2 regions of the Mesorhizobium sp. M2A.F.Ca.ET.043.02.1.1 genome follow, and region 2 is predicted to be linked to the other one. Evidence: predicted binding sites of a transcription regulator. Region 2 holds the regulator's gene; the other holds the start of a gene.
What was found. Region 2 encodes LexA, which represses DNA repair genes until DNA is damaged. Its sites were predicted from a motif close to TGTTCNNNNTGTGTTCNG; they were not measured.
Positions count from the first base shown of each region.

Region 1 (4,522 bases), 850 kb from region 2:
CCCTCGATGGTGCGGCCCTTCACAGAGGTGCGGCCGGCGCCGTAGCCTGAGTCGGTCTCGCCATATCCGATGCGCTCGACCTGGTGGCCGGAGCGGGTGCCCCAGTTGCGGTCGGTCGCCTCCGTACGGTTGGCCTGGGCGCGCTGCCAGCCGGGCGTGGCATAGGTGTTGGAAAAGCTGCCCTGGTCCTTCGCCCCGACATTGTCGAAGCGCGAGGCGCCGTACGGGTTCTGCCGGCCGCCACCGCGTCCCGACGCAAAAGCGCCGCCGCCATAGGGATTGCCGTAGCCGCCATAGGAATTGCCGCCCTCGGCGATGTCGATATGGGTTTCCGGCAGCTCGTCGACGAAGCGCGACGGGATGGTCGATTGCCATAGACCGTGGATCTGACGGTTGGAGACGAACCAGATATGCAGGTTCTTCTTCGCCCGCGTCAGTCCGACATAGGCAAGGCGGCGCTCTTCCTCCAGGCCGGAGCGGCCGCCTTCATCCAGCGCGCGCTGGTGGGGGAACAGGCCTTCCTCCCAGCCGGGCAGGAAAACGGTCTCGAATTCCAGGCCCTTGGCGGAGTGCAGCGTCATGATCGACACCGCATCCTGCTCGGCATTCTGCTCGGCGTCCATGACAAGCGCGACATGCTCGAGGAAGGAGCGAAGCGATTCATACTCCTCCATGGAGCGGATCAGCTCCTTCAGGTTCTCCAGCCGCCCCGGCGCGTCCGCGGAACGGTCGTTCTTCCACATGTCGGTGTAGCCGCTCTCTTCCAAAATGGTCTCGGCAAGCTCGGTGTGCGGCTTCGTTTCCAGCGCTTTCTGCCAGCGCTCGAAATTGGCCGCGACCTCGCGCAGCGCCGCGCGCGGCTTGGGCTTCAGCTCGTCGCTTTCGGCGAGCGTCGCCGCCGCCTCCAGCATCGGCACGCGCATGGCGCGCGCGGTGTCGTGGATCTGGCGGATGGTGGCCTCGCCGAGCCCACGCTTCGGCACGTTGACAATGCGCTCGAAGGCAAGGTCGTCGCCGCTGTTGGCGACGACGCGGAAGAAGGCCAGCGCGTCGCGGATTTCCAGGCGCTCGTAGAAACGCGGGCCGCCGATGACGCGGTAGTTCAAGCCCAGCGTGATGAAGCGGTCTTCGAAGGCGCGCATCTGGAAGGACGCGCGGACGAGAATCGCCATGTCATTCAGATTGTGCTTCTGCCGCTGATAGGCCTCGATGGCGTCGCCGATGGCCCTGGCCTCTTCCTCCGAGTCCCAGGCGGCATGGACATGCACCTTGTCGTCCTCGGGGTCATTGCGATCGGTGAACAGCGTCTTGCCGAAACGGCCCTCATTGTGGGCGATGAGGTGGGAAGCGGCGCCCAGGATATGCGCGGTGGAGCGATAATTGCGCTCCAGCCGGATGATGATGGCGCCCGGGAAATCCTTGTCGAAGCGCAGGATGTTGTCGACGTCGGCGCCGCGCCAGCCATAGATCGACTGGTCGTCGTCGCCGACGCAGCAAATGTTGACTTTGTTTTCGCTCACGGCCGCGCGCTCGCTTCGCTCGCTGGCCTCCGCGGGGGCGGCCTGACCGGCCGACGCCCGGTCGGGCTTGCGGCCTTCGGCCGACGGGCTGCGCCCGACATTGGGGCGCTGCGCCAAGAGCCGCAGCCACATGTACTGCGCGGTGTTGGTGTCCTGGTACTCGTCGACCAGTATGTATTTGAACTTGCGGTGGTATTCCTTCAGCACGTCCGGATAGGCGCGGAAGATGCGGATCGGGTGGTAGAGCAGGTCGCCGAAGTCGCAGGAGTTCAGCGTCTGCAGCCGTTCCTGATAGGCCTTGTAGAGCTGGCGGCCCTTGCCGTTGCCGAAGCTGCGAGCATCACCTTCCGGAATCTCTTCGGGGCCGAGGCCCTTGTTCTTCCAGTTGTCGAGCATCTGGGCGAAGGTCTTGGCCGGCCAGCGCTTGTCGTCCAGCCCTTCGGCCTGGATCAGCTGCTTGATCAGCCGCACCACGTCGTCGTTGTCGAGGATGGTGAAATCCGACTTCAGCCCGGCCAACTCGGCATGACGACGCAACAGCTTGACGCCGATAGAATGGAAGGTGCCGAGCCAGGGCATGCCCTCGACATTGCCTTCGCCGATCAGGTGGCCGATGCGCTGCTTCATCTCGCGCGCCGCCTTGTTGGTGAAGGTGACGGCGAGGATCTGCGACGGGAAGGCCCTGCCTGTGGCGAGGATGTGGGCGATGCGGGTGGTGAGCACGCGCGTCTTGCCGGTGCCGGCGCCGGCCAGCACCAGGACCGAGCCTTCGGTCGTCTCGACGGCGAGCCGCTGCTCCGGGTTCAGGCCCTTCAGATAATCGGGCGCGCTGTTCTGCCCGCTGCGCGCCGCCATGGCGCGCGCGGCTATGCCGGACGGGGCCGCAGCCGGCCGCGCATTCGGTTCATCGAAAAAAGGCATGTCTTCGGAAAAGCCCGACATCGCCCCGAATGTAGTGATTCGGGAGCGAAAGACCAGAACTGTCTACGTTTTGTTCTAGTTTCGCGTGTCCCGGACCAACTTGACAGCCGGAGCGGGTGAGGGGAAAGCTGCCAGCAGGGCGGGGCCTGTCGCACCCCGCAAGCTGCTCTATCTTGTTTGACGCAGTTCCGGACGGAAAGACGCTTCACGCTTTTCCTGGAATTGCTTGATGCGCGCAACAGTCGAAGGAGCACCGTCTTGGCTGTCACCATCACCTCCCTCGTCCTCTTCCTCATCGGTCTCATTCTCGGCGGCGGCGGCATCTGGCTCGTCGCGCTGGGCGGCAGTTGGTACTACCTGATCGCCGGCCTGGTGTTCCTGATCACGGCCTGGCTGCTGTTCAGGCGCAGGTCGACCTCGCTCTGGCTCTACGCGCTGTTCGTGCTCGCCACTTTGTGCTGGGCGGTGTGGGAAATCGGCTTCGACTGGTGGCAGCTCGGTCCGCGCGGCGGCGTCATCGTGCTCATCGCCCTGTGGCTTCTGACGCCATGGGCAAGGCGCGGCTTGCGCGGTCCCGACGGACGCGCGCCGCTGATCCTGGCGGTGCTCGCTTCGTTGGCGGTCGCCGGTTATTCGATGACCGCCGATCCGCACGACATCGCCGGCACGCTCGGCACCGAAAAGGTGGCGGCGGCGGCCAATCTCGGCGGCGACATGCCGGCCGGCGAGTGGCATTTCTACGGCCGCACGCCGTTCGGCCAGCGCTATTCGCCGCTCGACCAGATCACGCCCGACAATGTCGCCAAGTTGCAGCCGGCCTGGACCTATCGCACCGGCGACGTGAAGGGCCCCGACGATATCGGCGAAACAACCTATCAGGTGACGCCGCTGAAGGTCGGCGACGCGCTCTTCATCTGCACGCCGCACAACTTCGCCATCGCCATCGATGCCGCGAGCGGCAAGGAAAAGTGGCGCTACGATCCCAAGATCAAGCTCGACAACAACCGCCAGCACCAGACCTGCCGCGGCGTGTCCTATTATGCCGATGCCAAGATCGCCGCCGGCCAGCCCTGCGCGCAGCGCGTCTACCTGCCGACCTCCGATGCCAGGCTGATCGCGCTCGACGCGGCGAACGGGCAGGTGTGCCCGTCCTTCGCCGAGGGCGGCACGCTGAACCTGATGGCCAACATGCCCTATCCGAAATCGGGCTATTACTATTCGACGTCGGCGCCGCTGATCGTCGCTGGCAAGATCATCGTCGGCGGCGCGGTCAACGACAATTACTCGACCGAGGAGCCGTCGGGCGTCATCCGCGCCTTCGACGTCGAGACCGGCGCGCTGCTGTGGAACTGGGATTCCGGCAATCCGGATGTGACGACGCCGCTGCCCGCCGGACAGACCTATACCCACAACTCGCCCAACATGTGGTCGACCGCGAGCGCCGACGAGAAGCTCGGGCTGCTTTACGTGCCGCTCGGCAACCAGACGCCGGACCAGCTCGGCATGGGCCGCAGCGCCAATGTCGAGAAATTCTCGTCATCGATCACCGCGCTCGACCTCAACACCGGGCAATTGCGCTGGGTGCGGCAGACCGTGCATCACGATCTGTGGGACATGGACGTGCCGGCGCAGCCGTCGCTGGTCGACATCACGACGGCGAACGGCGTCGTGCCGGCGCTGGTCGGGCCGACCAAGCAGGGCGACCTCTATGTGCTCGACCGGCGCACGGGCGAGCCGATCATTCCGGTGAAGGAAGTGCCGGCGCCCGGCGGCGCGATCGAGGGCGATCATGCCTCGCCGACACAGCCGGCGTCCGACCTTTCCTTCAATCAGAAGCCGCTGACCGGCGCCGACATGTGGGGCATCACCCTGTTCGATCAACTGGCCTGCCGTATCGAGTTGAAGAAGCTGCGTTACGAAGGCCGCTACACGCCGCCCTCGCTGCAGGGTTCGCTGATCTATCCCGGCAATTTCGGCGTCTTCAACTGGGGCGGTGTCGCGGTCGATCCGGTGCGGCAGGTGATGTTCGGCATGCCGACCTACCTGGCGTTCACGTCCAAGCTCATCCCGCGCGCGGACGT
Region 1 is NZ_CP034445.1:810,558-815,079, reverse strand. Features, by position in the region: gene EJ068_RS03880 (UvrD-helicase domain-containing protein) at 1-2,462, opposite strand, end outside; gene EJ068_RS03875 (glucose/quinate/shikimate family membrane-bound PQQ-dependent dehydrogenase) at 2,700-4,522, shown strand, end outside.
Region 1: the regulator LexA is predicted to act here: its motif matches at 2,502-2,519, upstream of EJ068_RS03880 (UvrD-helicase domain-containing protein).

Region 2 (4,522 bases):
GGTTCCTGTCGCGAAAACTGGCGGTTGGCGTGGGCGGCGCCGCTGTGACCTCGCTCATCGCCGGCAGCGCGACATTGCTGTTTGCGATCTGGCATTTTCAGCGCGTGTCGCCGCTCAGCCTGCTGGCCAATCTGGCGGTCATGCCGATCGTCTCGCTGATTGTCATGCCGTTCGCCGTGTTGAGCGCGCTCGCCATGCCGTTCGGCTTCGACGGTCCCTTCCTCTATGTGATGGGCAAGGGCCTGACAGCGATGATCTCCATTTCGGCATGGATTTCCGAGCGCTCGCCAGTCGATGCCGTGGGATTGATCTCGATCCAGTCGGTGCTGCTGGCGACAATCGCGCTCGTCATCGCGACCATGGCCACCACCTGGCTAAGGCTTGCCGCTGTGCCCTTCGCGCTCGCCGCGCTGCTGGCCATCCCGCATGTGCGCACGCCGGATGTGCTGATCTCGGAGGACGCGCATCTCGTGGCGATGCCGATCGGTGGCGGCGAGCTTGCCGTCAACCGCGAACGCTCCAACGAGTTCACCACCGACAATTGGAAGCGGGCGCTGAAGGCCGAGGACATCGTACCGCCGGAGACATTTGCCAAGGATGCTCTCGATATCGCCGACCCGGTCGACCTGCCGCCAGGCTCGCCCTTCTATTGCACCGGCGACCTCTGCATTGGCCGGCATCCGTCCAGCGCGATCGTGGCGCTCGCCGAAAACCGCGACAGCGCACGGCCCGCCTGCGGCTTTGCCGACCTCATCGTCATCAACGATGCGACGGCCTACAATCCCTGCTGGGATCAGCGCGTGCTTGTCGTCACCAAGCGCCAACTGGCGCGTGACGGCAGCGCCGCCGTCTTCTTCGATCCACAATCGGCAACCGCGCGAGCAACCATCCAATATGCGGTCGAAAAGCCATATCGGCCCTGGCACGAGCAGCGCAAATACACGCGCGAGGCGAGGGGACTGCCGCCTTATGAAAAGCCTGAGAGGGCCAAGCCCTCGAAGCCGGATCAGTAGCGGCGGATCAGCCCGACGAGCTTGCCCTGCACCTTGACCCGATCCGGCCCGAAGATGCGGGTCTCGTAGGCCGGGTTGGCGGCCTCCAGCGCGATCGAGGCGCCCTTGCGGCGGAAGCGCTTGAGCGTCGCTTCCTCATCATCGACGAGCGCCACCACGATCTCGCCCGGGCTCGCCGTGTTGGCGTTTCGGATGATGACGGTGTCGCCGTCGAAGATGCCGGCCTCGATCATCGAGTCGCCCTTGACCTCCAGCGCATAATGCTCGCCGCCCATGATCATGTCCGGCGGGACCGAGATCGAATGCGTCTGGTGCTGAATGGCGTCGATCGGCACACCGGCGGCGATGCGGCCCATCACCGGAATGGACACGGCTGAAGCGGCGTCGTCATCATTGCTGGGTGTCGGCGTACGTGAGGGCGCTGCCGGCTTGACCTCTCGACTTAGATTGCCCTGGCCGCCCTGGATGACGCTTGGCGAAAATTTCTTCGCGGCGTTCAGGCCGGGAGCGATCGAGTCGGGCAGGCGCAAGACTTCCAACGCGCGCGCCCGGTTCGGTAGCCGGCGAATGAAGCCGCGTTCTTCCAGCGCCGTGATCAGCCGATGGATGCCGGACTTCGAGGCGAGGTCGAGCGCTTCCTTCATCTCGTCGAAGGATGGAGGGATCCCGCTCTCCTTCAGGCGTTCATGGATGAACATCAGGAGTTCATGTTGTTTGCGCGTCAGCATTGGCGGCCCCCACGGGTTCCGAAACCAGAATCAGAAAAACAAACCCAGAACAAACACTATCTGTTCCAGTTGTGTTCCGCAACCGTTTAAAGTTTAATGAATTTCTTAAGGCGGGCGAAAGAATGTTGCATCCGACGGTGCCTGGCCGCCACCGGTTGGGCTGTGTCATTGATTCCGCTCGATTTTGCAATTCTCCTTATGCTGAAATTGAGAGGCGACATCGTCGCGGAGGTGCTGAAGGGATCCAGTCAGCTGACCCAACCATGTACCGTAACGTGAACGAAACGAACTCAAAATGCCAACCTTGGCGACGATTCCGATCCTCAGCCTTTGCCGTCTATGGACCAGCTAACATAGGACAGAAGGTTCTTGCCGGGTTGCGGACGGTGATGGGACAACCGCCTTGGTCGCCGGAGGGATGTAGCGGCCTGGGTCGAAATGGAGGCGGTAGCACATGAGGGGAATTCCCGATCTTGCCGAGGTCGTGGCGATGGACGCCGCGGACCCGCTGCGCCCCTTGCGCGATCGCTTTGTTCTGCCGGAAGGGGTGATATACCTTGATGGCAATTCACTGGGCGCCGCTTCGATCAATGTCTTCAACGAGATCGAGACGGCCGCGAAGCAGGAATGGGCGCAGGATCTCATCCGTGCCTGGAACACCGCCGGCTGGTTCGACATGCCTGTCAAGCTGGGCGACCGGCTCGGGCGTCTGATCGGCGCCGCGCCTGGCCAGACGGTCGTATGCGACACCACCTCGATCAACATCTACAAGGTCCTGCATGCGGCGCTCGCGATGCGACCCGACCGCTCGGTGATCGTTGCCGAAGGCGACAGCTTTCCGACCGACCTCTACATGGCGGAGGGGTGTCCTCGAAACGCGGCCCGGCGCGGTGCTGCGGCTCGAGGGCGTCGATGCGCCGACGATCGAGGAACTGATCGACGACCGTGTCGCGGTCATCCTGGTCAACCACGTCAATTACAAGTCCGGCCGGTTGCGCGATATGGCGGCCCTGACCCGCAAGGCCCATGACGCCGGCGCGCTGATCGTCTGGGACCTCTGCCACACGGCCGGCGCCCTGCCGGTGGATCTCGACGGCTCGAATGCCGATTTCGCGATCGGCTGCACCTACAAATATCTCAATGGCGGACCGGGCGCGCCTGCCTTCATCTATGCCGCCACCCGCCATCATCCCGACATCAGCCAGCCGCTCAGCGGCTGGTGGGGCCATGCCCGACCGTTCGCGTTCGAGCAGGGTTATGCCGCCGGCACGGGCATCCGGCGATTCCTGTGCGGAACGCAGCCGATGCTGTCGATGCGGGCGCTGAAAGGTTCGCTGGATCTCTGGGACGAAGTCGACATGACGGCCGTGCGCGAGAAGAGCGTCGCGCTGACGGATCTGTTCATCCGCCTTGTCGAAGCTCGATGCGGCGCGTTCGGTCTTGAGCTAGAAAGCCCGCGCAACGGCGCCGAGCGCGGCAGCCAGGTGTCGTTCGCCCATCCACATGGCTACCAGGTGATGCGCGCCTTGATCGAGCGCGGCGTGATCGGCGATTTCCGCGCGCCGTCGACCGTTCGCTTCGGCTTCACGCCACTCTATGTCGGCTACCGGGATGTCTGGGCCGCCGTCGAGGTGCTGGAAGACATCCTGCGCACGAGCGCCTGGCAGGAAGCGCGCTATGCGATCAAGGAGGCCGTCACCTGACTTCGAATGGCATGCCGAACAAAGACAACTCGAAATCGATCCGATCGCTGGAGGGGCCGGTGCTGGGACACCGCATTGTCGACTGGGATGACGCCTACGCCAACGGCGCGAACATCGCTGGCGGCGACCGCTGGCCGGCGGCCTGGGACGGCCCAGCTCAGGCATTTCGCGAAAAGCTGTTGGCGCAGGGCAGGGCGCGGCTCGACATCGTCTATGGCGAGGCGCCGCGCAGCCGGTTCGATCTCTTCCTCCCGCCTGCCGCGCCGAAGGGGCTCGTCGTGTTCATCCATGGCGGCTACTGGATGGAATCGGACAAGACATCCTGGTCGCATCTGGCCGCCGGCGCTGTCGGCCGCGGCTTTGCCGTCGTCATGCCTTCCTATACGCTGTGCCCGCGAACCAGGATCGGCGGCATCGTCAATGAAGTCGCGGCCGCGATCGGCAAAGCGGCGGCCATGGTCGAGGGACCGCTGATGCTGACCGGACATTCGGCCGGCGGACATCTCGCCAGCCGGATGGCGACGACGACTTCGCCGCTGGGCGCCATGGTGGCGCAACGCATACGCAAGGTCGTTTCGATTTCAGGCCTGCACGACCTTCGGTCGTTGATGTTCACGGCTTTGAACGAGACGCTGAACATCGACGAACGGGAAGCGTTTAGCGAAAGCCCAGCGCTGCTGCGGCCCGTGCAAGGAACCCGCATCACCTGTTGGGTCGGCGGCGGCGAGCGCTCGGAATTCCTGCGCCAGAGCGTATTGCTCGCCAACATCTGGACGGGGCTTGGCGCCGCTACCCAGTCAGTTGTCGAGCCGGACCGGCATCATTTCAACGTCGTCGATGGTCTCGCCGATCCCGACCATCCCCTGACCCGAACGCTGGTGGACGAATAACGATCGACGTTCTCAACGTACGAACGATCGACTTCGTCGACGTCCGGACCACCGGCGTTGTCGATCTATCAGCGCAGCATAAGCACGCTGCATTCGGCGCCAACCTCCGCAGCCAGCGCGAAGGGCTCGCGCACGATCAGGCCGTTGGCGTCGGCGAGCATCCTGAGCATCGAGGAGTCCTGGATGCC
Region 2 is NZ_CP034445.1:6,656,632-6,661,153, reverse strand. Features, by position in the region: gene EJ068_RS32230 (ComEC/Rec2 family competence protein) at 1-1,013, shown strand, start outside; gene lexA (transcriptional repressor LexA) at 1,007-1,741, opposite strand; partial or broken gene kynU (kynureninase) at 2,196-3,444, shown strand; gene EJ068_RS32215 (alpha/beta hydrolase) at 3,504-4,334, shown strand; gene glp (gephyrin-like molybdotransferase Glp) at 4,403-4,522, opposite strand, start outside.